One region of the Erwinia sp. PME.40.26/001 genome, then DNA from elsewhere that is predicted to be linked to it. Evidence: predicted binding sites of a transcription regulator. Region 1 holds the regulator's gene; each other region holds the start of a gene.
The links. The regulator LexA, encoded in region 1, represses DNA repair genes until DNA is damaged. The targets are predictions, from matches to a motif close to TNCTGTATGTACATACAGNA.
Positions count from the first base shown of each region.

Region 2: a site for LexA is predicted at 5,630-5,649, ahead of dinB (DNA polymerase IV). Genes of this name have one in related genera too.
Region 3: a site for LexA is predicted at 8,362-8,381, ahead of ACZ3HG_RS04315 (YebG family protein). Genes of this name have one in related genera too.

Region 1 is NZ_JBVHNP010000015.1:24,541-34,645, reverse strand. It holds gene ACZ3HG_RS22340 (conjugal transfer protein TraF) at 1-634, opposite strand, end outside; gene zur (zinc uptake transcriptional repressor Zur) at 1,103-1,612, shown strand; gene ACZ3HG_RS22330 (CsbD family protein) at 1,721-1,930, opposite strand; gene dinF (MATE family efflux transporter DinF) at 2,146-3,468, opposite strand; gene lexA (transcriptional repressor LexA) at 3,555-4,163, opposite strand; gene ACZ3HG_RS22315 (diacylglycerol kinase) at 4,270-4,638, opposite strand; gene plsB (glycerol-3-phosphate 1-O-acyltransferase PlsB) at 4,766-7,189, shown strand; gene ubiA (4-hydroxybenzoate octaprenyltransferase) at 7,237-8,106, opposite strand; gene ubiC (chorismate lyase) at 8,108-8,641, opposite strand; gene psiE (phosphate-starvation-inducible protein PsiE) at 8,747-9,163, opposite strand; gene ACZ3HG_RS22290 (YjbH domain-containing protein) at 9,310-10,105, opposite strand, start outside.
Region 2 is NZ_JBVHNP010000004.1:378,845-388,949, reverse strand. It holds gene mtnK (S-methyl-5-thioribose kinase) at 1-543, shown strand, start outside; gene fadE (acyl-CoA dehydrogenase FadE) at 587-3,031, opposite strand; gene lpcA (D-sedoheptulose 7-phosphate isomerase) at 3,250-3,828, shown strand; gene ACZ3HG_RS14835 (class II glutamine amidotransferase) at 3,979-4,746, shown strand; gene dpaA (peptidoglycan meso-diaminopimelic acid protein amidase) at 4,717-5,451, opposite strand; gene dinB (DNA polymerase IV) at 5,665-6,720, shown strand; gene pepD (beta-Ala-His dipeptidase) at 6,808-8,265, opposite strand; gene gpt (xanthine phosphoribosyltransferase) at 8,530-8,988, shown strand; gene frsA (esterase FrsA) at 9,136-10,105, shown strand, end outside.
Region 3 is NZ_JBVHNP010000001.1:850,789-860,893, forward strand. It holds gene ACZ3HG_RS04270 (YebY family protein) at 532-870, opposite strand; gene copD (copper homeostasis membrane protein CopD) at 937-1,815, opposite strand; gene copC (copper homeostasis periplasmic binding protein CopC) at 1,817-2,179, opposite strand; gene ACZ3HG_RS04285 (DNA polymerase III subunit theta) at 2,345-2,575, shown strand; gene ACZ3HG_RS04290 (carbon-nitrogen hydrolase family protein) at 2,643-3,401, shown strand; gene exoX (exodeoxyribonuclease X) at 3,414-4,079, shown strand; gene ACZ3HG_RS04300 (S9 family peptidase) at 4,076-6,133, opposite strand; gene ACZ3HG_RS04305 (tellurite resistance TerB family protein) at 6,262-6,915, opposite strand; gene ACZ3HG_RS04310 (sugar phosphate isomerase/epimerase family protein) at 7,115-7,936, shown strand; gene ACZ3HG_RS04315 (YebG family protein) at 8,040-8,345, opposite strand; gene purT (formate-dependent phosphoribosylglycinamide formyltransferase) at 8,485-9,663, shown strand; gene ACZ3HG_RS04325 (bifunctional 4-hydroxy-2-oxoglutarate aldolase/2-dehydro-3-deoxy-phosphogluconate aldolase) at 9,705-10,105, opposite strand, start outside.

The sequences.
Region 1 (10,105 bases):
TGTCGTAGACTACGGCAGCACGCCCCAGTCCTTCAGAGGTCAGCCTGTCCTGATCCCCCGGCAGCGGGATGCGGGTTCCATCCGCCACTTCCTGTAAATAATCGATATCACTTTGGGTCACATTTGCCACCACTGATGCCGTGCCATAGGCTTTGGTGACAAACGCAAAAGGCAGAACCTCATTCGGCACCGTGACCGCAAACGCCGCCCCGGCCTTTGCCCAGGCTTTTTCGCCCTGGATCTCCCGCAGGCGGTTGGCTAAATCTCCTGCTGCACCCTGCAGGCGTGGAATATCGTTGGGGAAGACAAAGTTATTCGCCAGGTCCTTATATCCATCCACGGCATCCGTCAGATCATCCACTTTATCGACCAGCTTGCCCTTATCGCTGATCTGCGCACCGACAGCAGGCAGAACAATACTCACCGAGTCTTCCGGCAGGGCTTTGGTCATCAGAGCCGGGTTGGCCAGCACTGCCGAACCATAAGAGGACGAGGCCACGCCGGTTCCCCCCATGGCATCATTGCGGGCATCAAAATAGTTACCGGCAGCCAGGCCACTGAGTGGTGCCAGCAGCAGAGCGGGCAAGACGACCGGACGGTAAAAACCGCTGAGTGCATTAAATTTATGTGCCATTGACCCGAAACCCACCATAGATAATGAAAAAGAAAATGCGTAAAAAACGCATAACTGAATGCCTGAATAATGAACATAAAGGCGACATTTCATTGCTGTGAATTAAGAGAAGATGAGTGGGCTTATCAGGTCATTGCCATTTTCTTAATCTGTTATCATGCTAACAGTTGAACGTTCTGCATCTGTTATTCCAATGCCAAACGCAACGAGCCCTATGCAAAAGGTAGACACGAAGCTTAAGCAGCGCAAATAAGATTAGCCCGACTGAATCATTATTGACTGGCCCTGGCACCCGGATGCCAATGGTTAAATTTTCTTTATCTTATGCGCTTATCAGCAATACCATTCTTTTCTGGAGTGTAACCTTTCCTCCCTTCGCCCCGGCGGCTGCCGGAAGGCACGACTCGGTGTTTTGTTACAGATGTGATAAAATAACATCCTGTTATGGCCTGAGGGGGAACAATGAATATGACCAGCGCTGAAAAAATCCTGTCGCAGGCGGAAGCCATCTGTCAGGAACGCAGTGTGCGCCTGACGCCGCAGCGGCTTGAAGTATTGCGGCTGATGAGTGAGCAGAATGGGGCGATCAGTGCCTATGATTTGCTCGATCTTCTGCGCCACTCCGAGCCTCAGGCGAAACCCCCCACCATTTACCGGGCGCTGGATTTTTTGCTGGAACAGGGTTTTATCCACCGCGTGGAGTCGACCAACAGCTATGTTGTCTGCCACCATTTTGAAGAACCCTCGCACACCTCAGCCATGCTGATTTGCGATCGCTGTGGGTCAGTGACGGAACAGCACGCCGATGGGGTGGAAGACATATTGAAATCGCTGGCCCTGAAAACCGGTTTTACCCTGGCTCACAGCGTTATAGAAGCACATGGTTTCTGTCAGCAATGTGGGGAAATCGAAGCCTGCACTCATCCGGATGCGTGCCAGCACGATCATACCGTGCAGGGAAAAAAGCGCGGACGCTAGCAAGAAAAAGTGAAGGACGGTACAGGAAGTACGGGGGGAGAACTGCGGAATAAGGGTTGGCACAGTCCTTGTGCCGGGTAGGAGCCTAGAGCTTAACGTACCGCTGTGTTACCAGCGATGGTCGTTACGTGTTTCCCAGTCTTTCAATTCTTTTTCGGCCTGATCTTTCTGATAGCCGTAACGCTCCTGAATTTTACCCACTAACTGATCGCGTTTACCTTCAACCACGGTCAGGTCATCGTCAGTCAGCTTACCCCATTGTTCTTTCACTTTACCTTTAAACTGTTTCCAGTTACCGCCGGCTTCGTCTTTATTCATAATGTGATTCCTCTACCTTGGGTTAAAACAGCTTTAACAGCTCGGAGTTGGGCTGATTAGCCAGATAATTATCTGGTTAATTGCCTGACACAGAGATAATTGTAGTAGAGAAATCGCACTCAAGCCGTAAACACCCTGTCTGTCGTACTGAAAAACCCTAAAAAAAGAGCCAAATCAGTAAGCTGGCGAAGCGGTACCTTACGTAAGAAAATGTTTCAGGGCATAAACCACGTGCCGTTACGCCAGTGCCGCCGCCAGACCGCCCACAGCGTGACACCGCGCAGCAGCAGAAACAGCGTGATAGCCAGCCACAGGCCGTGATTCCCCAGCCAGGGAACGCTGCACAGCGTCAGTCCAAAGCCCAGCGCGGCGACTGCCATACTGTTGCGCATCTCCCTGGCGCGGGTTGCGCCAATGAACATCCCATCCAGCAGATAGCAGCCCACGCCCGCCAGCGGCATCACCACCTGCCACCACAAATACTGGTCGGCAAGCTGGCGCAGCGGTTCAAGGGAGGTCAGTAGCGCGACAATGTGCTCACCCGCCAGGGCATAAAGCAGGGAGAACCCCAGCGCAACCACCAGAGACTGCCGACAGGCCGCATGCCACACGCTCAGTAACTGCCGGCTGTTGCGCGCACCATACGCTTCACCGGAACAGGCTTCCACCGCATAGGCGAAACCGTCCAGCGCGTAAGCAGTGAAAGTAAGAAACATCAGCAGTACGGCATTGACCGCCACGACGTCATTGCCGAGGCGTGCGCCAAACAGGGTCAGCGAGGCAAAGCAGACCTGCAAGAGGAGTGAGCGCAGCATGATGTCGCGGTTCAGACGCAGCAGTCGCGCCACATCTCCCCGCCAGGCCCTTAACATCAGGCGCAGCGACAGACCGCGCATCACCATAACCCGCCATACCAGCAGCAGTCCGACGATCAGACTGGTGTATTCCGCTATTGCCGTTGCCGCTGCGGCCCCCTGCACGCCCCACTTCAGCCCGATGACAAACCAGAGGTCGAGCACGATATTCACCAGATTGCCGACGACCAGCAGGATGACCGGTGCCCGGGCATACTGTACGCCAAGCAGCCAGCCCAAAAGCACAAGATTCGCCAGCGTCGCCGGCGCACTGAGCCAGCGTATTTGCATAAACAGTGCGGCCTGCTGCAGGACGTCATCGCTACCACCCGTTACCCCGAGCGCCAGGTGCGTAATCGGCTGCTTCAGCACAACAAACAGCAGCCCGGCACAAAGTGCCAGCAGCAGCGGCTGCATCAGCGCACGCGCCAGGGCCTGTTTATCGTTAGCGCCAAAAGCCTGTGCCGTCAGGCCGGTGGTGCTCATGCGTAAAAACAGCAACAGCATAAACAGGAAGCTGGTAATAGTCGTGCCAATCGCGACACCGCCCAGATACGTGGGACTGTCGAGATGGCCAATCACGGCTGTATCGACCAGGCCTAGCAGAGGCACAGTGATATTAGAGAGGATCATCGGCAGGGCGAGCCGCCAGAGGCTTTTATCTGCGGGGGTGAGCAGTGTCATCGGAGTCCATCAGCGAAAAACCCTCACTGACGATGCTGTGCGCCACTTAAGCAGCACACAGCATTTAGCGGGGAGTGAAGTACCGGTTACAGCCAGTTGCCGTTGCGGATCACACCGACAGCCAAGCCTTCGATCGTCAGCGTCTGCTGGCGCAGGTCAACGATGATCGGTTTGAAGTCCGGGTTTTCGGGCAGCAGTTGCACCGTATTCCCCTGCCTTTTCAGACGCTTTACCGTCACTTCATCGTCAATGCGCGCCACCACGACCTGGCCATTGCGCACATCTTCTGTTTTATGCACGGCTAACAGATCGCCGTCCATAATGCCGATGTCTTTCATCGACATTCCGCTGACACGCAGCAGGAAGTCTGCGCCGGGCTTAAACAGGTCAGGGTCAACCTTATAGTGGCCTTCAATATGCTGTTCTGCCAGCAGAGGTTCACCTGCTGCGACACGGCCAATCAGTGGAAGACCGTCTTCTTCTTCCATCATCAGGCGAATACCGCGCGACGCACCGGATACGATCTCAATCACGCCTTTACGCGCTAACGCTTTCAGGTGTTCTTCAGCCGCATTCGGGGAACGGAAACCGAGCTGCGCAGCAATCTCCGCGCGCGTTGGTGGCATGCCGGTTTGATTAATGTGGTCGCGAATCAGGTCATAGACCTGCTGCTGCCTTGCCGTTAGTGCTTTCATCCCGCCCCCTGGTTGTTTATACAGTCGACTGTGAGTATATACAGGTATTTAGACATTGAAAACCTAAAGTTGGGCGAAATGCCGTTTGTGGCGATTTTTGGAAAACTCATCGCAAATGCGGCACTAACAGCATGATCCAGACAAACATGGCCAGCAAGATAGCCAACAGTACCGCCGCAGACCCCATGTCTTTCGCCCGCCCGGCCAGCGGATGAATTTCACTGCCGATACGGTCAACGACGGCTTCGATGGCGCTGTTGAGGATTTCCACAATAATCACCATCACCACCGACCCTATCAGCAACACCCGGGTGACCGCATCGACGTCCAGCCAGACGGCGATGGCAATAGCGATAATGGCCGCCACGGCTTCCTGGCGAAAGGCCGCTTCATGCTGCCAGGCCGCGCGGATGCCTTTCCACGAGTAGCCAGCCGCTTTTATGATTCGTGTCAGTCCGGTGACATTATTTGCCATAATCAGGGAACCCTTTGAGAAGTTTAACGTCAATGAGTGGAACTACAGGTTTTTCAACACCACAGATTCTGTTGGCGCTTTCTGGTATGCTTGCGGCGCTTTGCTAACAAGAGGCTTCATGTTGTCTATGTCAGGTTGGCGTAATTTATATTATAACTTATTGAATCTGCCAGTTAAATTACTGGTAAAAAGTAAGGCAATCCCGGCTGAACCGGTTGCCGAACTGGGGCTTGATACGTCGCGTCCTATTATGTATGTGCTGCCTTATGATTCAAAGGCGGATCTCCTTGCCCTGCGTGAGCAGTGTCGCAAACAGGACCTTCCCGATCCCCTGGAACCGCTGGAGATTGACGGCACGGTCCTGCCCCGTCATGTGTTTATCCATGATGGCCCACGCGTATTCCCGTATTTTGTGCCGAATCTGCAGTCGGTCAAGCTGTTCCACGAATATCTCGACCTGCACCGTAACCATCCCGAACTGGATGTGCAGATGGTGCCGGTATCGGTGATGTTTGGCCGTGCACCTGGCCGCGAAGTTCAGGGTGACGATCAGCCGCATCTGCGGATGCTGAACGGCATTCAGAAATTCTTTGCCGTGCTCTGGCTGGGCCGCGACAGCTTCGTGCGCTTCTCGCCGATGGTGTCACTGCGCCATATGGCGACCGAACACGGCACCGATAAAATCATTGCCCAGAAGCTGGCACGCGTCGCCAGAATGCACTTCGCCCGCCAGCGTCTGGCCGCCGTCGGTCCGCGCCTGCCGGTACGTCAGGACCTGTTCAACAAGCTGCTGCAGTCCAAGGCTATCGCCAAAGCGGTAGAGGATGAGGCACGCAGCAAAAAGATCTCCCATGAAAAAGCCCAGCAGAATGCCGTTGAGCTGATGGAAGAGATCGCCGCTGACTTCTCTTACGAAGCGATTCGCCTGACCGACCGCATCATGGGCTGGACCTGGAGCAAATTATACCAGGGAATCAATGTTAACGGCGGTGAACGTGTGCGGCAGCTGGCGCAGGACGGGCATGAAATTGTCTATGTTCCCTGTCACCGCAGCCACATGGATTACCTGCTTCTCTCCTACGTGCTATATCACCAGGGGCTGGTGCCGCCGCATATCGCCGCCGGTATCAATCTGAACTTCTGGCCTGCCGGTCCGATCTTCCGTCGCCTGGGCGCCTTCTTTATACGGCGTACCTTTAAGGGCAATAAGCTTTATTCCACGGTGTTCCGCGAATACCTGGGTGAACTGTTCACCCGTGGCTATTCCGTTGAGTACTTCGTGGAAGGGGGCCGTTCACGCACGGGCCGCCTGCTGGACCCGAAAACCGGCACGCTGTCGATGACCATCCAGGCGATGCTGCGCGGTGGCAATCGCCCTATTACCCTGGTGCCGATTTATATCGGCTACGAGCACGTGATGGAAGTGGGCACCTACGCGAAAGAGCTGCGCGGCGCGACAAAAGAGAAAGAGGGCTTTATGTCGATGGTGCGCGGGCTGCGTAAGCTGCGCAACCTGGGCCAGGGCTATGTCAACTTTGGTGAACCGCTGCCGCTGATTGCTTACCTGAATAATCAGGTGCCGGAGTGGCGTGACGCTATCGATCCGATTGAGGCGCAGCGCCCGGCATGGTTGACCCCAGCCGTGAACGACATCGCGCAGAAAGTGATGGTGCGGATTAACAATGCCGGGGCGGCCAACGCCATGAACCTGTGCGTGACCGCCCTGCTGGCCTCGCGTCAGCGCTCCATGACCCGTGAACAGCTGACCGAACAGCTCGACTGTTACGTACAGCTGCTGCGCAACGTCCCCTACTCGCCTGACTCAACCGTACCGGATATGACCCCGGAGGCGATGCTGGAACATGCGCTGAGTATGAACAAGTTCGAGCTGGAGCAGGACAGCATCGGTGAGATCGTGGTGCTGCCGCGCGAGCAGGCGGTACTGATGACCTATTACCGCAACAACATTCACCATATGCTGGTGATGCCTTCGCTGATTGCTGCCATCCTGATGCAGCATCGCGAAATCAGCCGCGCCGAACTGCTGCGTCAGGTCACGGTGATTTATCCGATGCTGAAGAGCGAACTGTTCCTGCGCTGGAACAGCGATGAGCTGGCGCAGGTGCTGGACTCACTGGTGGCAGAAATGGCCCGTCAGGGGCTCCTGGTGGCCGAAGAGAGCAGCCTGCGTCTCAGTGCCGGTCGTTTCCGTACCCTGCAGCTGCTGGCAGCGGGCGTTCGTGAAACCCTGCAACGCTATTCAATCACCTTCTCGATTCTCAGCGCAAAACCGGCCATTAACCGGGGAACGCTGGAAAAAGAGAGCCGGACCATGGCACAGCGTCTGTCCGTTCTGCACGGCATTAATGCGCCGGAGTTCTTCGACAAGGCAGTGTTTACGTCGCTGGTGTTAACGCTGCGGGATGAAGGCTATATCAGTGATTCCGGTGATGCCCAGGTTGAACAGACACAGCAGGTGTACCAGCTGCTGGCAGACCTGATCACTCAGGACGTCAGAATGACCATTGAGAGTGCGGTAGAGCTCGACTGATACGACAAGGATAGCAGGCCGATCCCGTAGCGGATCGGCCTTGCCGTTTACCCTCCGATACCCAGTACCACGCCAATAAACAGTACCAATCCTACCCAGTTATTATTCAGAAACGCCTTAAAGCACAGCTCACGACGCCGCCTGGCAATCAGCTTCTGCTGATGGACAAAGAACACCCCTGCTATCAGCACCGACCAGTAAAAGATACCGTTGAGATGCAGCTGCCGGCCCACCAGCGCCATCAGGCACAGCGTGGCCAGCTGAAGCAGGCCAATAATCAGCTTATCGTAACGACCAAAAAGAATGGCGGTGGATTTCACCCCAATCTTCAGGTCGTCATCACGATCAACCATTGCATACTGGGTGTCGTAGGCCACCGTCCAGCAGATATTGGCCAGAAACAGCAGCCAGCAGGTCAGCGGTACGCTCTCGCTGACCGCCGCCCAGCCCATCGGGATCGCCCAGCCAAAGGCCGCACCCAGAACCACCTGCGGCAGATGAGTGTAGCGTTTCATAAACGGATACAGCCAGGCCAGCCCCAGGCCGCCCAGCGACAGCCAGATGGTCATGCTATTCATGGTCAGCACCAGCGCAAAGGAGATCAGCACCAGGCCGGCAAACAGCAGTTTGGCTTCACGCGGGGTCACCGCGCCACTGGGTAGCGGGCGCTCACGGGTGCGCTTTACAAAGCCATCAATTTTTCGGTCAGCAAAATCATTCACCACGCAGCCCGCCGCACGCATGAAAAACACGCCCAGCACAAATACCAGCAGCACGTTAAGCGGTGGTGCCTGCCTTCCTGCCAGCCACAGCGCCCACAGCGTGGGCCACAGCAGCAACAGTGAACCAATCGGTTTATCAATACGCATCAGACGGCTGTAGGCCGCCACCTTACTCATTGGCACGCTTTTCTCCACGCTATGCTCCCCCTTCTGCCGCCACGCTGGCATAGAGCGGGGAGGCAGGTAAAAACAGTTCGGTCAGTAACAGTGGCTTGCCTGACAGACGCAGACGCGAACGCCGGCCCCACAGCGTGTCGCTGTGGCCAACATCAATAAAGTCACGCGTCAGCGTTGAAGAGGCAAAAAGATAGCGGCCCAGCGGTACCGTGCCCAGCTGTTGCAGCTTCTGTTCGGGGCCGTTGAGGGTGGATTCCGGCACCAGCGTGCGGGCGACCAGCCAGGGGACGCCGTCGCCGCAGAGTTCAATTTCCCGCAGCCAGTAACGCGGCTCGGCAGGCAGCAGCACGATATCTTTATCCTCTGCCGCTTCCTGCGCACTGATAAATCCCTCACGCAGCAGGTTCACCGTCACCGCCTGGCAGTGACGCTCAAAGCGACGCGTCATGGAATCGACTTCCATCAGCCAGTCAAGCAGGGGGGCCGTTAACAGAGGGGATGAATCCGGCAGCCAGTTGATCGCGCGCAATTGCGACAGCGCGTTCTCAGCCATAACACTTCTCCGCAAAATCTTCGATGCGTCAGTGTAACGCAGACCCTGGCGGCAAACCTATCAAAGCCGGGCAAATAGCCGTGAATTTATGGCGCGTTTACAGTCTTATTCGCGCTTCAGGCGGTTACTGTTTGCCAGCCACAGGGTGATCACCAGGATCAGGATGGCGATGGCATAAGCCAGGGTATCAAAGGGGTTTTTATGATCGACGATGATCAGGCGAATAATCGCCGTAATGCCGATATAGACAAAGTAGCGCAGCGGGAAATGGTAGCCAGACTGGAAATACTTAATGATCAGCGCGATAAACTCAAAGTAGAGGAAGTAAATCACGATACCTTCGATCAGCAGATAAGACGACGTCTGCTCGCCGGTATTCAGCAGCACGTTACCCAGATGGATGGTCTCTTTGCCAAGAAAGATGATCAGAATGCAGGCCAGCACAATCAGGCCGGTGTTTAAAACCATTTGCAGGGCAAAGGCCAGCCGGGTGGCGGGCGTGTTACGTTCCTGGGACGTCATGATACACCTCAAAGTCACTGTTATCCGTCGGGAATGCCGACGGATAACAATATGCTTGAGTGTGATGCAGATCACAACATTTCGATGAGGCTCACCGCATGACGGGGCGACCGGGAAAAAAGATCGCCCCGCCGTAACGTCGGGATTTAACGGTAATTCGCGTCGCGGTCGGTGGTCATATCGTACAGCTGGTACTTACGACCCAGCATCTGACCGCCATCACGCGTCAGCGGAGTCCAGTTCACCTGCGCACGACCGCGGGTTGGTGACACGCTGAAGACATCCATTGGCACGGAGATATAGAAGCCTTTGGTGAAGTCACCCTCGCCGTACTCTTCCGCAGAAACGTTGGTTTTGGTGGCGTAAGCCCCGACGGTAATACCGCTGTCGAAGCGCTTCGAAATATCCACCGTCACGCCTTTATCTTCCGCCAGGTACTGCCCGACGCTGGCTTTCACCAGCACGTTACGCATAAACCACGGCTGCCAGTAACCAGTAATGTTGCCCACCTTGGCGCTGTAGTCGGTGAACTTCATCATGTTGTCCCAGTCACGCTGTTTGACATAGTTGGCGTCGACCCCCACGGCCCAGCTGGCATCCAGCGGACGATAAAGCACTTCGCCCCCGGCCCCGCCGTACATGGTTTCCAGATAGCCGCCGTACACCTGTCCGTAGAACCCGTTGCCGAGCTCATGCATGTAGTTGGCCTGCAGGTTATTCACATAGACGTTATTTTCAACGTAGTCGCGAATATGGGTACGCACCCGTGGCAGGGAGGAGTCCGCCGGTGCACCGTTGTAATTAAACTTGTCGTAGTTGTTGGCCAGGTTGCCAAACAGGCTGCCGTCCAGCAGCAAGTGGTCCGTCAGCCAGAAGCTGGCGTTCGCCATTACGCCCACCTGGTAAAGGTAGAAGCTTTCCGGCCCACCGACTGACTGGTTG
Region 2 (10,105 bases), on a different contig from region 1:
TGCCATGCCGAAGCGCTGCTGCACGGAGATGTGCACAGCGGTTCAATCTTCGTGGCAGACAACCGTCTGAAGGTCATTGATGCAGAATTTGGTTTCTACGGCCCGATGGGCTTTGATATCGGCAGTGCGCTGGGCAATCTGTTGATCAGCTACTGTGCTGCACCGGGGCTGCTGCCACCGAGGGAAGCAGCAGCCGCGCGTGAAAATCGCCTTAACGACGTGCGCGACGTGTGGCGGAGCTTCAGCGATCGCTTCCTTGCCCTGGCGGCAGAAAAGAGCCGGGATCGGGCGCTGGCGGTGTCAGGCTATTCGCAGGCGTTTCTGCGTAAGGTCTGGAGCGATACCATTGGCTACTGCGGTACTGAGCTGATCCGCCGTACCGTGGGCATGTCGCAGGTGGCGGATATTAAGAAGATTGACGATGATGCGATGCGTGTTGAATGCGTGCGTCAGGCGATAACGCTGGGTCGCAGTCTGATCCTGCTGGCTGACCATATCCCGGACAGTGAAGCGCTGATTGCGCGTATCCGTCAGAACGGATAACGGCAGGGGCCGATCGTTGACGATCGGCCTCCCGGGTTAAACGCTATGCCGCTTCAATCTTTCGCGGCAAAACGTCCTCTCTGATCGGCTGGGTCGCCAGCGCATCGGCAGCAAACTCATCGACGTTAATGGAGCGCAGGCGGCTGGCTTCGGCACGGACCAGTACGTCGGCCTCTTCCTGAGTCACCCATCCTTTTTGCAGTCCTTCAGCCGCCAGCGCATCCAGGCGGGTAAATGACAGATGTTTTTTCTGCTGTTTACACAGACGATCGTGAATAACTTCAGCGGCCATCACATGCTGCAACGCCTCTTCCAGCTGGCCCGCCGGGTTATGCTCGCTTGGCGTCAGGTACTGGCCGCGCCCCAGGCGGGTGCGGGTGGCTGACGGTACCTGCAGGATCTTCGCCAGCTGGTGGTCAAGACGGTCAGACGGTGCCCGGCTGTGACGACCGGTCGGGAACACCACCAGGCGGACCAGGCCCGCAACAATACGGTTCGGGAAGTTACGCAGCAGGTCGTCAATGGCGGTTTCCGCCTGGTTCAGTGCATCCTGAACGCCCCAGTGCAGCAGCGGCAGATCGGCTTCGTTGCGGCCCTCATCTTCATAACGCTTCAGCGCGGCCGACGCCAGATAGAGCTGGCTCAGGACATCACCCAGACGTGCGGAGATGCGCTCACGGCGCTTCAGACTGCCGCCCAGCACCGACATCGAGACATCCGACAGCAGCGCAAGGTTCGCACTGATGCGGTTCAGATGCTGGTAGTAGCGACGGGTGGCATCGCGTGTCGGTGAGGTGCTGGTCAGCCCGCCGGTGATGCCCAGCCAAAGGCTACGCATTGTATTGCAGCCCACGTGGCCGATATGGCTGAACAGTGCCTTATCAAACGCGGTAAGATCGTGATTCTGTGCGGCAGCCATCTCGGCCAGCACGTAGGGATGGCAGCGGATCGCTCCCTGACCAAAGATAATCATACTGCGGGTCAGGATGTTTGCCCCTTCCACGGTGATGGCAATGGGGGCTCCCTGATAGGCGCGGGCGAGGAAGTTACTGTTGCCCAGCATAATGCCTTTGCCTCCGGCAATATCCATCGCATCCACAATCGCCCGCTGACCGCGGTGGGTACAGTGATATTTTACAATAGCCGACAGCACCGCCGGTTTTTCGCCGAGCATGATGCCGCTGGTGATCAGCGTTGCCGCTGCATCCATCACATAGGCGTTGCCCGCAATGCGCGCCAGCGGTTCCTCAATGCCTTCCATTTTACCAATCGACAGGCGGAACTGACGACGAATATGGGCATAGGCACCAATGGCCAGCGCAATGCTTTTCAGGCTGCCGGTCGAATTAGAGGGCAGAGTGATCCCCCGCCCTACTGACAGGCATTCAACCAGCATCCGCCAGCCCTGTCCGGCCATTTCCGGGCCGCCGATAATATAGTCGATGGGCACAAAGATATCGTTACCGCGCGTGGGGCCGTTCTGGAACGGGACGTTGAGCGGGAAGTGACGCTGACCAATTTCGACGCCCGGCGTCTGGGTGGGGATCAGCGCACAGGTAATCCCCAGCTCTTCCGTGTCGCCCAGCAGGCGATCGGGATCGGAAAGTTTAAATGCCAGGCCCAGCACGGTGGCGACAGGAGCTAAGGTGATGTAGCGTTTGTTCCAGGTGAGGCGCATTCCCAGCACCTCTTCACCCTGCCAGTTACCCATGCAGACCACCCCGGTATCCGGAATGGCACCGGCATCCGAACCCGCTTCCGGGCTGGTGAGGGCAAAGCAGGGGATCTCCTGGCCGCGTGCCAGACGGGGCAGGTAATGATCTTTCTGGGCGTCGGTACCGTAATGCTGCAACAGCTCGCCAGGCCCGAGGGAGTTAGGGACGCCCACGGTGATAGCCAGAATACCGGAAACCCCCGCCAGTTTTTGCAGCACCCGCGCCTGAGCGTAGGCTGAAAATTCCAGTCCGCCATACTCTTTCTTGATGATCATGGCGAAGAAGCGATGCTGTTTCAGATAGGCCCACAGTTCGGGGGGCAGGTCGGCCATTTCATGGGTGATCTGGAAATCGTTGGCCAGACGGCAGGCCTCTTCCACCGGACCGTCAATAAACGCCTGCTCTTCAGGCGTCAGGCGCGGCTGCGGATACGCATGCAGTTTTTTCCAGTCCGGGGTACCACGGAACAGATCGCCTTCCCACCAGGTGGTCCCGGCATCAATGGCTTCTTTCTCCGTGCGCGACATCGGTGGCATTACCTTCTGGAAGGTGGCCAGTGTCGGTTTAGAAAACAGCGCACGGCGCATCGACGGCAGCGTGAACGGTAGCAGGATCAGTGCCAGCGGTACCAGCAGCCACAACGACCACAGCCCGGCGATGCCGAAGGCCGCCGTCCAGATAAGCAACACTGCGCTGGCAGCCATCAGGCTGACGCGGTGATAAAACAGGGCACCGATCAGCACGATCGTCGCCACAACACTGAGAACCATCATAACGTGTGCTCCGTAAGTAGTAAGAGGTCTGACCTGTTGGTTATATGTTTAGATTACCCCGACGCCAGGTGCAATCTGTTTACATAATAATTACAACCTGGCTCACAAAGCGGGGGCACGAAGCGTTAATCCTTTCGCCCCTCAGGGAGATCGCTTCCCGGCTCTCTGGCAACTTGGTAAACTCCGGCAGTAACTCTTTCCTAAAAAAGGACACCCCTATGTATCAGGACATCATTCGCGCCGAGCTGAACGAAGCGGCAGACACGCTGAATAAATTTCTAAGTGAAGAGGCAAACATCGACGCGATCCAGCGTGCGGCCGTTTTGCTGGCTGATTCATTTAAAGCGGGCGGGAAGGTCCTCTCCTGCGGTAACGGCGGTTCTCACTGTGATGCAATGCACTTCGCGGAGGAACTGACGGGCCGCTATCGTGAAAACCGCCCGGGCTACCCGGCGATTGCCATTTCTGATGTCAGCCACCTGTCCTGCGTCAGTAACGACTTTGGCTACGATTTTGTGTTCTCCCGCTATATCGAAGCGGTCGGGAGCGCCGGGGATGTTCTGCTGGGGATTTCTACCTCCGGTAATTCCGCCAACATTATTAAAGCCGTAGAGGCCGCGCGTGCGAAAGGGATGAAGGTGATCACCCTGACCGGCAAAGACGGCGGAAAAATGGATGGCGTGGCAGACGTGGAGATCCGCGTGCCGCACTTCGGCTATGCCGACCGCATCCAGGAAATTCACATCAAAGTGATCCATATTCTGATGCTGCTCATCGAAAAAGAGATGGTCGCTTAATCCCCTTCATCCTTCACGCCGCAGGTGCGTTGGTTGCTCTCGTGAACCCCGGTCACTTACTCGTGTAAGCTCCCGGGGATTCACGCGTTTGCCGCCTTCCTGCAACGTGAAATCCATTGGGGATAGAATCTATTTTCACGAGGTAATCCTGTGTGCGAACTATTAGGGATGAGCGCGAATGTCCCGACGGATATCTGTTTTAGCTTTACCGGGCTGGTGCAGCGCGGGGGCGGGACGGGGCCGCATAAAGACGGCTGGGGCATTACCTTCTATGAAGGGAAAGGCTGTCGCACCTTTAAAGATCCGCAGCCCAGTTTCCAATCACCGATTGCCCGTCTGGTGCAGGACTACCCGATTAAATCCTGCTCAGTGGTGGCACATATCCGCCAGGCGAACCGGGGCGAGGTGTCGCTGGAAAATACGCATCCGTTTACCCGCGAACTGTGGGGGCGTAACTGGACTTACGCGCACAACGGGCAGCTTAAAGGCTATAAAAACCTGGATACCGGTCCGTACCGTCCCATTGGCGAAACGGACAGCGAACTGGCCTTCTGCTGGTTGCTGCATAAGCTGACCACCCGTTATCCCCGCACGCCGGGTAACTGGCCGGCGGTATTCCGCTACATTGCGGAGCTGGCGGGAGAGATGCGTGAAAAAGGGGTGTTTAACATGCTGCTGTCAGACGGGCGGTACCTGATGGCATTCTGCTCGACCAATCTTTTCTGGATCACCCGGCGTGCGCCGTTCGGCAAGGCCAAACTTCTGGATCAGGACGTGGAAATTGATTTTCAGAAGCAGACCACGCCAGATGACGTGGTCACGGTTGTTGCCACTCAGCCGCTGACGGCGAATGAAACCTGGCACAAGATTGAGCCAGGTGAGTGGGCACTATTTTGCCTGGGTGAGCGCCAGGGCTGATTCCGGTGCGCCTGGGCTGGCCATCATTGGTCGGCCCAGTACGTACTTGCCGGCGCTCACGCTGACCGACGGCGGCTGTTTCGTCTGCACGAACTGTGCATAGCCCGGCTGCAGCTGCTTCCAGAAATTGATATAGGTGGAGTAGCGGTGGCGCTGCATATTGCTTTCCGTCATGCGGAACGGATAGATGCTGACCTCAACGCGCGGCTGGCCGTTGCGTAACGCGGCTTCTACATAGTGATAAATCTCGTCCATATAGGCGTCGGTCATGGCATAGCAGCCCACGGACACGCAGTTGCCGTGGATCATCAGGTATTTACCCTGATAGCCCTGCTGACGATCGTACTCATTCGGGAACCCGACGTTAATCGCGCGATAAAAGCGGCTGTCAGGCTTGAGCTGTGAAAGCCCTACGCTGTAAAACCCTTCCGGACTTTTGAAGTCGCCCTGAACACGCTTTGGCCCGAGTCCGCCGGAAAAATTACAAATGCGGTAACTGTTCAGCAGGCGGTATTCATTACCGATCTTGCCGTAGAGTTCCAGCGTGCGCTCTTCTTTGAAGATTTGCAGGTACACGGGGGTGCCAATTAATTGTTTCTTTAACTCTTTGCTTACCGGGGCCAGGGGTGTAACCGAATCCGGTACGCTGGCAAAGACAACGGCTGGCAGAAAAATCATCGCAAACAGCAGTGCGATTTTGCCCATTCTGGTTCCCTTGAAATGTAGGGTTGGAAGCAACGCCGGAGGCGTCTGTTGACGTGCAATATCGGACAATTCCGCTATCGCTGCGTCACCTTAGCATTGTCTATTTTTTTATCAAGACAGGGAAGAACAAAAACCTTTTTTTATGCGTGTTTTGCTGTGCATTGAACTCTGGTAATTTAACTGTATACTTATCCAGTATTATCGGAGGGGGCTATGCGTAAAATCATTCACGTGGATATGGACTGCTTTTTTGCCGCCGTGGAAATGCGCGATAACCCCAGCCTGCGCGACATTCCAATCGCCATCGGCGGCAGTGAAAAGCAGCGCGGCGTGATCAGCACGGCCAACTACCCGGCGCGAAAATATGGCGTACACAGCGCCATGTCGACGGCGATGGCGCTCAAGCTCTGCCCGCATCTGACAGTGGTGCGTGGCCGCTATGATGCCTATAAAGAAGCCAGCGCCCATATCCGTGAAATATTCTCCCGCTATACCTCTCTGATTGAACCGCTCTCGCTGGATGAAGCCTATCTTGATGTCACCGACAGCCCGCACTGCCAGGGTTCCGCTACGCTGATTGCGCGTGAAATCCGTGACACCATTCAGCAGGAGCTTAACCTCACTGCATCTGCCGGCATCGCGCCCATCAAATTTCTCGCCAAAATCGCCTCCGATATCAATAAGCCCAACGGTCAGTTTGTGATCACGCCGCCCGAGATGTCGGATTTCCTGCTTGGCCTGCCGCTGGCGAAGATCCCCGGTGTGGGAAAAGTGACGGCGCGAAAGCTGGAAGAGCTGGGGCTGACCACCTGCGCGGATGTGCAGAAAACCGACCTGGCGAGGCTACTGAAGCGTTTTGGTAAGTTTGGCCGCGTGCTTTGGGAGCGCTGTAACGGCATCGACGAACGAGAAGTGATTACCTCACGTGAACGGAAATCGCTGGGTGTTGAGCGGACGCTGTCGGAAGACATCCATCATTGGGATGACTGCCTGACGATCATCGACCTGCTATACGACGAGCTGGCGCGGCGGCTGGATAAAATCAAACCGGACCGGCAGATTGCCCGGCAGGGGGTCAAACTCAAGTTTAACGATTTCCAGCAAACCACTCAGGAACATGTCTGGCAGGTACTGAATAAGGACGATTTGATTGCGATTGCACGGAAAAGCTGGGATGAGCGTCGCGCAGGTCGCGGCGTCAGGCTGGTGGGGCTGCATGTCACGCTGCTTGATCCCCAGATGGAAAGGCAGCTGCTGTTAGGACTGTAAATATGCCACAGGAAGCGGGCGAAAAAATAGCGGCTGCAGGAAGGATCCGGGCGGATCGGCTGTTCGATCCGCCCGTCACATCCGGTATTACTTCACCGGGATCGCTTTCAGCAGTGCGGTCAGCAGCTGCCAGTAAAGCCCGACGCTGGCAATATGTACCTGCTCATCCGGCGAGTGTGGCCCGGTGATGGTCGGTCCAATCGAGACCATATCCATCTGCGGATAGGGCTCTTTAAACAGACCGCACTCCAGACCTGCGTGGATAACCTGAATGTTCGGGGTTTTATCGAACAGTTTTTCATAGGTTTCACGCACCAGCGCCATGACCGGCGAACTGGCGTCCGGCTGCCATCCCGGGTAGCTGCCTTTGGCAAGGGTTTTCGCGCCGGCCAGCTGGCCCAGTGCGGTGAGCATTTCCACCACATACTCTTTACCGCTGTCGATCAGGGAGCGGATCAGGCAGTTAATTTTTGCTTCATTGCCTTCAAATGTCACCACGCCCACGTTCAGGGAGGTTTCTACCACCCCTTTCATGACGTCAGACTGACGGATCACGCCGTTCGGGGTGCTGTTCAGCAGGGCGATAAAGCGGTCACGGCTGGTGTTGTTCAGCGCCTGAGGAGCCTGCGCCAGGTCTTCCACCACCACGGCGATATTTTTTTCTTTCAGGCCCAGCTCATTTTGCAGTGTCAGCAGATAGCCTGCCGCCAGGGACTTTAGCTTGTCGAGGCTGGCAGGCGAAACCGCCAGCGTGGCAAACGCCTCACGCGGAATCGCGTTGCGCAGCGTACCCCCGGCAAAGTCAACCAGACGCAGGTCGAGTTCTTGCGCATGCGTAAACAGGAAGCGCGCCAGCAGCTTATTCGCGTTACCCAGCCCGACATGAATATCACAGCCGGAATGTCCGCCTTTCAGGCCTTTCAGCGTCAGTTTGACCGTCTGATAGTCTGCCGGAACCGCTTCATGGGTCAGGGGCAGGGTGCTGGTGAAGTCGATGCCTCCCGCACAGCCCATGTAGATCTCACCTTCCTCTTCGGAGTCGGTGTTGATCAGAATATCGGCCTGCAGCCAGCCGGCCTGCAAGCCGAATGCACCCGCCATACCGGTCTCTTCGGTCATGGTCAGCAGCACTTCCAGCGGGCCATGCTCCAGGCTGTTATCAGCAAGTACCGCCAGTGTAGAAGCCATGCCAATGCCATTATCGGCACCCAGCGTGGTGCCGCGTGCTTTCACCCACTCGCCATCTATCCACGGCTGAATCGGATCTTTCGTAAAGTCATGCACCGTATCGTTATTTTTCTGCGGCACCATATCCAGGTGTGCCTGCAGGGCCACGGGCTTACGGTTTTCATAACCCGGCGTAGCCGGTTTACGGATCAGGATGTTACCCACCTGGTCGCGCTCATTCCATAAACCCTGCTCCGTCGCCCAGGCGATGATGTGGGCTGCTAACTCTTCTTCGTGATAAGAAGGGTGGGGAATGGAGCAGATTTTGGCAAAAATATCCCACAGCGGCTGTGGGGATAATTGAGACAATTCAGACACGATAACTCTCCTGTGTCAGCATCACCTCGCTGCCGTGCTGGCAGGGGGGATGCCTTGATATCGGTTGGGAAAACTCCCGCCAGCGAATCTGACGCGATGGCAAAAGAATATCACCGATTTCTGGCTCATGCTCACGCTGCCCCAGGAAAAATGGGCTGACAGGGCGCAGCGGGCTGGTTTTTAGTGCTTCAGATCACTATAATTTCGCGCAACCGCTCCCCTTGCACAATTTTTAAGCCAATTTTACTGGCCGGGATCCTTTTAATGAGTGAAAAATACATCGTCACCTGGGACATGCTGCAAATTCATGCCCGTAAACTGGCCGAGCGCCTGCTGCCTGCCGACCAGTGGAAAGGCATTATTGCTGTAAGCCGTGGGGGGCTGGTTCCTGCCGCCTTACTGGCGCGTGAACTGTGCATCCGCCATGTTGATACCGTCTGCATCTCCAGCTACGATCACGACAATCAGCGCGAAATGACCATCCTGAAACGTGCCGAAGGCGACGGAGAAGGCTTCATCGTGATTGATGACCTGGTTGATACCGGGGGCACCGCGCAGGCAATTCGCAATATGTACCCTAAAGCGCATTTCGTGACCATTTTCGCTAAACCAGCCGGTCGGCCGCTGGTGGATGATTATGTTATTGATATCCCGCAGAACACCTGGATTGAACAGCCATGGGATATGGGCATTACCTTTATTCCTCCGCTGGTGAAGGGCTGATACCTTTCCCCTCTCTTCAGCGCTATTTAGCCTGTTCAGATCAAACCGTGCCCGATTCTGTCGGGCACGTCTGTTTTTACCCTTCGCGTCAATCTCCTGGCTACGGTAGACTCATTTTCTACCCGTACGCCGGAGGAAATCCCTGTTATGTCGCCGAAAAATCTCAGCGAAGAACTCTTCAAGCCGCGTTTCAAACACCCGGAAACCTCATCGCTGGTCCGACGTTTGCATCACCATCGCCCGTTGAGCATTCACTCTGCGCTGGATGGTGAAACCCATGCCGGCTGGTATCGCATGATCAACCGCCTGCTGTGGACGTGGCGCGGCCTGTCACCGCAGGAAGTGAGCGAAGTGCTGGCGCGTATTGCCGTCAGCACCGTAGAGCATACCGACGACCAGCTGCTGGATACGGTGATTGGCTATCGCGGCGGTAACTGGATTTACGAATGGTCGACTCAGGCGGCGCAGTGGCAGCAAAAAGCCAGCGAGTGCGAAGACGATCTGCTGGCGGGCCAGCACTGGCTGCATGCTGCCCATCTTTACAGCGTGGCGGGTTACCCCCACCTGAAAGAGGACGAACTGGCCGAACAGGCTCAGCTGCTGGCCAGCCGGGCTTATCAAGAGGCCACTCACCGCCTGCCTGGTGAGCTGAAAGAGCTGGAGTTTGCCATCGAGGGTGGCAGCCCGGTGACCGGTTTCCTGCATATGCCTCCAGAGGTGAAAGCCCCTTATCCGACGGTGCTGCTGTGTGGCAGCCTGGATGCGTTGCAAAGTGACCATTACCGGCTGTTCCACGATTATCTTGCGCCGCGTGGCATCGCGATGCTGACGCTGGATATGCCCTCGGTGGGCTTCTCTTCCAAGTGGAAGCTGACCCAGGACTCCAGCTTCCTGCATCAGCAGGTGCTGCGCCAGCTGGAGAATGTGGCCTGGGTGGATCACACCCGGGTGGCGGCCTTCGGTTTCCGTTTTGGTGCCAATATTGCGGTCAGGCTGGCCTATCTGGAAAGCCAGCGTCTGCGGGGCGTGGCCTGCCTGGGACCGGTGGTACACAGTCTGTTAAGCAATACCAATTTGCAGGACCGCGTGCCCGAGATGTATATGGATATGCTGGCCA
Region 3 (10,105 bases), on a different contig from region 1:
TCAGACTAATGGCGGTATTAAAAAAATAAATAACCAAACTGATAGGCATCAGTCAGTTAGCAGAGAGATATTTGTAACACCTTTGCCCTTTTCATTTACAACAAAAAAATCACCCCTAAAAAGACGCGTGCATTATCTTTCGGGTAAGTTAAAGCCGTATTTTAAATACCGCTATTGCGTAGAGCAGAAACCCGCATTACGCAATATGAATAAAACTGAAGCATTGAGAAATGAATAAAGCTATTTAGGGTGGGGATGATATAAAAAAAGACCAAAGACGATTCCTGTCTTTGGTCCAGGGAAATGGCTCTTTTCAGAGCCGTGCGCTAAAAGTTGGCATTATTGCAGGCGATTCGCCTTGCACTTTAAAAGATAGACCAGACGCAGGGCTTTTCCAGCGGCAGGCGGCCCAACCGGGGGACGGATTATCAGCGTTGTGATCGCGGCGGCAGAAACGGACAGGCGGGGTTCAGCGTAGGGAATGCCAACGGGTCGCAGGCACCTCCTGTGGGAGATGCCTGCTCAGGGCGGTCAGCGACAGAGCTTTTCCGCACGGGCCACGATCGGGGCCAGGCTCTTTTTATGTCCCGGGTTGGCCGGATCATCCGCAAGGATTTTTTCAATCGGGAATCCCGCTTTAATCTGCCCGGATTTCACCTTCTCTTCTGCGGCGGCGTTAAGCGGATACTGCACCAGCGTGCCGTCATTAATCGCCAGCAGCACGTTCCCTTTTTCACAGCTCAGCATCATCTCTTCACGCACGAACGGCCAGTTATCTTTGCCCATATCAAAACGGCTAACGGTTTCAATACCGGCTGCGGCACTGCCGCTGATGCCGAGAGCGATGCATAAAAATGCCAACTTTTTCATTTTGTTAATACCTCAAACGATAAATCACTTACTGAACAGGAATAACGTGTCGGGCCATTGCCACACTCAGGCAGGCTCCAGCGTGGCAAACACCCCCACCACCAGCAGTACCGCCGCCGCCAGGCCAACCTCCACCAGCGTGCTGGTGATAAACCGCTGCTCCGCCCCACCCGCACTGCGCTGAAAGCGCGGCACCAGGCAGTAGCGGTTATAAAGGGCAATCGCGACCATCGCGCCGACCAGCAGGGTTTTCACCACCAGCAGCTGGCTGTAAAGCCGGAAGCTGGCAGGCGGCCAGCCTAACAGCAGCAGCGCGTTGATCGCGCCGCTGACCACCACCAGCGTGACGGCCAGGTGCCCGTAACGCGAAAAGCGCATCATGGTCACTACGGCATCGTAACGCTGCCCCGGGCTTTGTGCGTCGCGCATCAGGATAATCAGCGGCAGCAGCCCGCCTGCCCAGAAGGCGGCACTGAGCAGATGCACCACCTGATTCACGCGCTGAAACAGGCCGCTCCAGCCGTCCAGCATCGCCGCGTGACCGGTAAAAGCCAGCCCGGCAAGCTGAAACAGCGCGCAGATCAGCAGCGTACGCTGGCGTGGCTCCCCCTGTAACGTCAGGCTCAGGCAGCCAAGCAGCGCCAGGGCCAGCTGCCCCTGCCAGATGCGGCCAAACTGCGTCTGCAGGACGGCCAACCAGACGTCGGGATCCAGCGTATCCTGCCAGCCGTCGCCCATCTGACCGGTCTGTGCTGCCAGCAGCAGCACCGCACTCAGCAGCGCCAGCCAGCAGGCGACGATGGCTGACGGCATCAGCCGCTGCGCCAGGCGGGTCCGGTAACGCTCCGGGGCCAACCACGCGATGTATATCGCTGCTCCGGCCAGCGACATCAGTGCAGCAAAGTGCAGCCAGCGGCACAGAATATAGAAGCTGGTCAGCGCCATCTTATTTCACGCTAAAGGTGTAATTCCCTTTCGTTTTATGGCCGTCCACCGACAGCACATGCCACTTCACCGCATATTCCCCGCGGGAAAGCGGCTGCTTAAACTGCACGCGCAGGGTGTTGTGCTGTTGCGCGTCGCGCGCGGCTTTAAGCTGCTCAACGGGCTGTTTGTCCGTGCGGCTGACCTCTACCCCACTGAACGCCGGTTCAATATCTTCGCTGAACATGATGGTCAGCGATTCGGGCCATTCACTGCCGGCCGGATTGACCGCCGTATACTGGCTTTTCAGATGGGCGTGGGCAGAAGCCTGCTGGGCAAAAAGTGCGGCGATCAGTACGCCGGAAACCCTGAAGAAGTGTCGCATATGTCGCAATGTTCCTTAGCGGGACGCAGCCCCTGGCTGCTGAGGCCGAAAGGATACCCCGCTTAAAAACGGGTGTCGAGGTGAGAGCGACGATCAATGGCTCGCCGGGCTTGCTAATCCGTGCCTTCTGCATTATTTTTTGCCCCTTAACAGGGGGAGAAAACCATGAGCTACAATCTGGCCACGCTGCCGCAGGACGAAAAAGACAAGGTCAACGTCGATCTGGCCGCCGCGGGTGTCGCATTTAAAGAGCGCTACAATATGCCGGTTATCGCGGAAATGGTGCTGCGCGAGCAGCCCGAAGCGCTGCATGACTGGTTTCGTGAACGGTTAACCCACTATCGCCAGGCCTCGCTGTCCCTCTCACGTCTGCCGTATGAACCGAAGCCAAAATAGTGACTTGTGTTTTATTGCCGCTTCGGTTGAGATAAGGCATTAATCATCCCTTTAACGGTGAGCTTTTATGGCCCAGTGGACTATCGCAGCAGCACAGTCAGGTTCCCGGCCGGGTGACCTGTCCTGGAATATCCGGCATCATCTTGATTTCGTTGAGCAGGCTGCCACCCAGGGGGTTGACCTGTTGATGTTTCCCGAACTCTCCCTGACGGGCTACGAGCTTCCGCTGGTGGCCGACCTGGCCCTGTCGGTGGACGATGCGCTGCTGCACCCTTTTGCCGCTGCGGCGCAGGATCATCAGATGGGGATCAGCATCGGGCTGCCGTTAAAGGCAGGCGATAACGTACGTCTCTCCGCCCTGACCTTCCTGCCGGATGGTACCCGCATTGCCTACAGCAAACGCAACCTTTTTGGCCCGGAAAAAGAGATTTTCACCCCCGGTAATACGGTGCCGATTTTTGGCTATCAGCATCATCAGGTTGCCATGGCCATCTGTGCCGATATCAGCGTTGAAGAGTTTGCCCGGGATGCCTCGGTACGCGGTGCCGACCTCTATGCCACCAGCGTGCTGGTCTCGGAAAAGGGGTATGACACCGACTGCGGACATCTGGCCCGCTGGTCACGGGAGTATAAAATGGCGGTACTGATGGCAAACCACGCGTGGCCTACGGGTGGTTATCAGTGCGCCGGGAAAAGTGCCTTCTGGGACGCGCAGGGACGCCAGGTGATCCGGGGTGGCGAGGGAGAGCAGCTGATTATCGCCCGCCGTGACGGTAATCATTGGCAAGGGGAGGCGCATTCGTTACCCTGCCCGTCGGTTCTGTAAACGGGAGAAATTATGTTACGCGTGATAGACACGGAAACCTGCGGCCTGCAGGGGGGGATTGTCGAGGTGGCATCGGTGGATGTGATCGCCGGGCAGATCGTCAATCCGATGAGCGATCTGATCTCACCCGACCGGCCTATCAGTCATCAGGCGATGGCGGTACATAAGATTACGGAAGCGATGGTGCGGGGCAAACCGACGATTGAACAGGCCATCAGCCGTTATCACGGCAGCCCCTATTACGTCGCACATAATGCCAGCTTCGACCGGCGTATGCTGCCGGAAATGCACGGGGAATGGATCTGCACCATGGCCCTCTCCCGCCGCCTGTGGCCGGGTCTGAAATACAGTAACCAGGCCCTGCGCGAGGCACTCCAGCTGGAGGTTACCCCGCCTGCCGACCTGCACGCACACCGGGCCCTGTACGACTGTTATGTCACCGCCGCGCTGCTGATCCGTATTATGTCGTTTAGCGGCTGGGATGCGCCGGAAATGATCCGCCGGATAAACGTCAAGGGATCGTTCAATACGTTCCCGTTCGGGAAATATCGCGGGCAGAAAGTGGATGATGTGGCGAAGTCAGACCCGGGATACTTAAAGTGGATGTTAAAAAACATCCCGGATCTGAAACCCGACTTACGCAGCGCGATGCAGCGGGCGTTAAGCGCGGTAGATTAAGCGGTTGCCGGCAGCAGGCCGGTTGCCAGCGCGATCAGAAACGCATATTCCAGCGCCACTCCTTCATAGGCTTTGAAACGCCCTGATTTACCGCCGTGCCCGGCATCCATGTCGGTATGCAGCAGCAGCAGATGGTCATCGGTTTTCAGTTCCCGCAGTTTTGCCACCCATTTTGCTGGTTCCCAGTACTGTACCTGGGAGTCATGCAGGCCGGTGGTAACCAGCAGATGTGGATAGTCCTGCGCCGTGACGTTGTCATAGGGGCTGTACTGCTTGATGTAGTGATAATACTGCTCCTCCGCCGGGTTGCCCCACTCGTCATATTCGCCGGTGGTTAGCGGAATACTTTCATCCAGCATCGTGGTGACCACGTCAACAAACGGTACCTGAGCGACAACGCCGCGAAAACGCGCCGGGGCCATATTCAACACCGCGCCCATCAGCAGGCCACCCGCGCTTCCGCCCATCGCGTACAGTTTTTCCGGGTCACCGTACTGCCTTTCGATCAGTACATCGGTGATATCGATAAAGTCGTGGAAGGTGTTCATCTTGTTGAGCAGGCGGCCATCATCGTACCACTGCTGTCCCATCTCACCGCCGCCGCGAATATGGGTCAGTGCGAAAACAAAGCCACGATCCAGCAGGCTGAGGCGGCTGGCGCTGAAATCGGCATCCATACTGCTGCCGTAGGACCCATAGCCATAGACCAGTAGCGGGTTCGTCCCCGGCAGATAGCGATCCTTACGGTAAACCAGTGATACCGGTACGTCCACGCCGTCCCGCATGGTGATCCAGTGGCGTTCACTGCGATAGGCGCTGGCATCAAAGCCTTTAACCTCGGTCTGCTTCATCACCTCACGTTCACCGCTGTCCAGATCCAGTTCAAACAGCGTATCCGGGGTGGTCATGGAAGAATAGCCATAGCGCACCTTGCTGCTGTCGGGCGTCGGATTATGACCAATCCAGGTGACATAGGCAGGATCATCAAAGGCGATACTGCGGCTTTCTCCACTCGCCCAGCTAATCTGGCGCAGCCGGGTCAACCCCTGCTCACGCTCTTCCACCACCAGCCAGTCACGGAACAGCGTATAGCCTTCCAGCACCACGGTGTCGCGTGGCGCAATCACCGCCTGCCACTCATGCTCTTCCACCGTGTCGGTGCGGTACAGCCCGAAGTTCTTGCCCTCACGGTTGGAACGCACGTAAAAGTGATCCTGGTAGTGGTCAACGCTGTACTCATGATCTTTACGCCGCGCACAGAACAGACGGGGTTGTGCATCGGCCTGTGCCGCATCCAGCAGCAGGATCTCGCTGGTGGTGCTGCTGCCAAGGGCAATCGCCACGTACGCTTCTGACGTGGTTTTATAGACGCTGACGTAAAAGGTGTCATCCTGCTCTTCATAGACCAGCTGGTCCTGCTGCTGCGGCGTACCCAGCGTATGCCGCCAGACCTGGTAAGGCAGCAGCGTCTGTTTGTCCTTCAGCACATAGTAGAGGGTATGCGAATCACTGGCCCACGCCATTGCGGAGGCAACCCCTTCCAGCACCTCCGGATACCATTCCCCGCTTTGCAGATTACACAGCCGAATGCCGTATACCCGACGCGAGAGAAAATCTTCCGCCACTGCCATGATCTGATTATCCGGGCTGATGGCCACGCCGCCGAGGGTATAGAACTCGTGTCCCTCCGCCCGCAGATTACCATCAAGCAGCGTATCCCACTGCTCAGGCGTGGTCGTTTCGGCAGGCTGGCGGGCGTAAATAGTGTACTCATTGCCCTCTTCATAGCGGCTCTGATAGCGGTAGCCGCGCTTAACATAAGGCACCGAGTGGTCACGCGCCGGAATGCGATCGATAATCTCCTGCAGCAACTCAGCCTGCAGTGTCTTCTGCGGCTGCAGCTGCTGTTCACAGAAGGCGTTCTCTTCGCGCAGGTAGGCCAGCACCTCAGGATCTTCACGCTCGTCGTCGCGCAGCCAGTAGTAGTGGTCAGTTCGTGTATCGCCGTGCAATGACAGGGTATGGGGGATTTTTTTCGCTTGTGGAGGTGTCATGGTCTCTTCGCTGTTGCTGTGCCTGTCTGTAAGGTTGGCAGCAAGCGCGCTGATTGCCAAGCAGTTATCGAGACTGGCCACAATTTTTAGGGGGGCTACGCGGACGACGTTAACCGTCCGCGTACGGATCAGGCGGGAAGTTTTTGTTTCTCAGCACGGATATCCGTTTCAATCGACTGGCGCACGTCCTGAGGAATTTTTAACGCATCCCCCAACGCCTGCAGATAACTGCGCTCCATAAAGTGGTCGACGTCGATCACCAGATTGCTAAGGAAATAGACCTCCAGCGCCTCTTCTTCGTTTTTTACGTCCACGGCCAGCTTGTGTGGATCGAGCGGAGAATCGATGGCACGCTGCACCAGCTGCTCACCCTGCGCCCCCAGTCCGGACTGACGAATATGCTCATCAATGGCTTTACGCTCGTCGCTGTCGATGTGTCCGTCACTTTTGGCGGCAAACACCAGCGCCTCGATCAGCCGCTCTGCCCGGCGGTCCACCGGCGAGCTCTGCTGGCCGAAATCAGGCTGATCCTGATGCGTTTCGCTAACGCGCTGCTTGTATTTATTCCACAGCAGTGCGCCTGCGGCCGCGCCGCCACCGACGATGACAGCATTTTTGCCGTACTTCATCAGCAGATTGCGTGAGGACTTGCTGGCAATTAACAACCCTGCCAGCCCGCCGAGTGCGCCGGGAGCCAGCATTTTACTCAGCCCTTCTCCGCCGCCAGAAGATTTACCTGCTTTACCTAATACCGTCTGGATCTGTTGCAGCCAGTTGCTCATAGTCAGTCCTTGTTTGCCAGAAAGCACCACAATAGAACAGCCCACGTCAGGAAACGTCAAACGATGCAAAGGCTGTAAAATTTCCCGTTATCCCGCGCTGCATGAGCCGTTTTTGTCCGCATTCAGGCGGATGATTTGTTAAAACAGCCCAACGCACCTACCCTGAAACGGCATCAACCGCAGAGGAGAAACGGCAACCATGTCATTTTCAGCAAACCCGTTATTTATTAATACCGTCCTGCTCGGCGGCAGCAGCGAAGAGAAACTGCGGGCGGCGGCTCTGGCCGGCTTCGACCAGGTGGAGCTGTGGCAGCAGGATGAGGAAAATGCCCCCGGGGGGGCCCACGCGCTGGCCGGTTTGTGCCGGGCACTGCCGCTGGGGCTGACAGACTATCAGGTCCTGCTGGACTTTGACGGTGCCCCTGACGACCTGCGCGATGATAAGCGCCGGGAAGCCCTGACGATGATGAAGACGGCGCAGCATCTGGGTGCCACGACGCTGCTGGTCCCCGCCTCGACGCACCCGCACTGTTGCGCAGAACGCATTGACGAGGATCTGCGCTGGCTGACCCGGAAGGCGGCAGAGCATGACCTGCGTATTGCCTATGAAGCGATGGCCTGGAGTCGTCACGTCACTAATCCCGCCGAAGCATGGCAGCGCGTGCGGAAGATTGACGCGGCGAATCTGGGGCTGGTGGTGGATGCGTTTCACCTGTTTGTACGGCAGAGAACTCTGGCAGACCTGGCGGGAATACCGGCAGAAAAGATCTTTCTGGTACAGCTCTCAGACCTTGACTGGCAGCCGGATGCACATCAGCTGGTCGATACCGCCCGTCATCAGCGCCTGTTACCCGGTGAAGGACACTACCCCCTGAAGGCATTATTGCGGCATTTGCAGCAGATCGGCTATCAGGGACCGCTTGGGCTGGAGGTGTTTAACGATGCCCGTCAGGCGGCCTGTCCGGCACAGACGGCAGACGCGGCGATGGCATCGTTACGGCATTTATTGCAGGGAGGGTAACTGCACTTAAGCATCAGGTGGGCAGCGAAAAAACATCAGGAAGGCTGACCGAAAATAAAGGTCAGCCACTCCACAGGGATAGATTTGTCGCAATGGGTGGCGATCAGGCCGATTTGACCGCCCGCAGCTTGCCTTCGGCGCTATCTTCACTGTCGTCCGCAGCGCTGTTTTCTTCGGGCAGCTTTCCGCTGCGCAGGATCTGCTGCAGGGCATCTTTGTTTTCTGCCATAAACAGGCCGAGTGCCTCACCCTGCTGCTCTTCCATTTCCAGCTTGCTGGCGATCAGCCAGTCGGCGAAGACTTCTGCCAGGTCGAGCATCTTGTCGTAAGCATCCGCTTCTTTTTTGCTGGCAAATGTCATCTTTTCCTCACCTTTTCTGACGACAACGTACTTGATTTCAACAGCCATGATTTTCGTCCTGTTTAACTGTATTTTTATACAGTATACCAGCGCCGCTTTTCTGACTCAACCCTAAACTGCGGGATGCGGACGCAAACGTTTTCGTTTATACTGCGGCCGATTTTTTCAATCCCTTCAGGTATCGATTATGACAATTCTTGGAACAGCACTGCGTCCTGATGCCACCCGTGTAATGCTGTTAGGATCGGGTGAGCTGGGCAAAGAAGTGGCGCTGGAATGCCAGCGTCTGGGTGTGGAAGTGATTGCCGTGGATCGCTATGCCGACGCCCCGGCCATGCACGTTGCCCACCGTAGCCATGTGATCAATATGCTGGATGGTGCCGCCCTGGCCGAGCTCATCGCCCGGGAAAAACCCCACTTTGTGGTCCCGGAAATTGAAGCTATCGCCACCGATATGCTGGTGGAACTGGAGGAGCAGGGCCAGCACGTCGTGCCCACCGCCCGCGCGGCAAAGCTGACCATGAACCGTGAAGGCATCCGTCGTCTGGCGGCAGAAGAGCTGGCGCTCCCGACCTCCAGCTACCGCTTCGCCGACAGCCGCGAGGCTTTCCTGGCCGCAGCAGAGGAGATTGGGCTGCCGTGCATCGTTAAGCCGGTAATGAGTTCGTCTGGCAAAGGCCAGAGCTTTATCCGTGAGGCCTCTCAGCTGGACGCCGCCTGGGATTATGCCCAACAGGGGGGCCGGGCCGGTGCCGGACGCGTGATCGTCGAGGGCGTGGTGAAGTTTGATTTTGAAATTACCCTGCTGACTATCAGCGCGGTGGACGGCATCCACTTCTGTGCGCCCATCGGGCATCGTCAGGAAGACGGTGACTACCGGGAGTCGTGGCAGCCCCAGCAGATGAGCGATCTCGCCCTGCAGCGCGCACAGGATATCGCCCGCAACGTGGTAGAGGCCCTGGGTGGACGCGGCCTGTTTGGCGTTGAGCTGTTTGTCTGTGGCGATGAAGTGGTGTTCAGTGAAGTCTCCCCCCGCCCGCACGATACCGGCATGGTGACACTGATCTCGCAGGACGTGTCGGAATTTGCCCTGCACGTGCGCGCCTTCCTCGGTCTGCCGGTCGGCGCTATCCGTCAGTACGGTCCGGCGGCCTCTGCGGTGATCCTGCCCGAGCTGGAAAGCAATAACGTCCGCTTTGCTAATCTTTCGGCCGCGCTGGGGGCCGGGTTACAGCTGCGTCTGTTCGGTAAGCCAGACATTCAGGGGAAACGTCGTCTTGGCGTGGCGCTGGCCACCGGCAGCGATATTGATGATGCGGTTCAGCGCGCTATTGATGCCGCCGCCAGCGTCTCGGTCAGCGGGTAATCTGCAGGCTATTCAGGGGCGGGTGAGCCGCCCCTGCTCATTTAACGCGTGGCGCCTGCCACCGCTTCCTGCGCCAGGCGGGTAATACGATCGTAATCCCCCGCTTCCAGTGCGTCTGCCGGTACCAGCCACGATCCGCCAATGCACAGCACACTTTTCAGCGCCAGATAGTCACGGTAGTTGGCCGGCGAGATGCCGCCTGTGGGGCAGAAACGCACCTGCGGGAAAGGACCGCCAATCGCCTGAAGCGCTTTCACACCGCCGTTGGCTTCTGCCGGGAAGAATTTAAACTCGCGCAGGCCATAATCGAGCCCGGTCATCAATTCCGACACGGTACTGATACCCGGGATCAGCGGGACAGAACCGTCCACGGCCGCTCTGAGCAGCGGCTCGGTCAGGCCCGGGCTGATAATGAACTGCGCTCCGGCGTCGGTCACTTCTT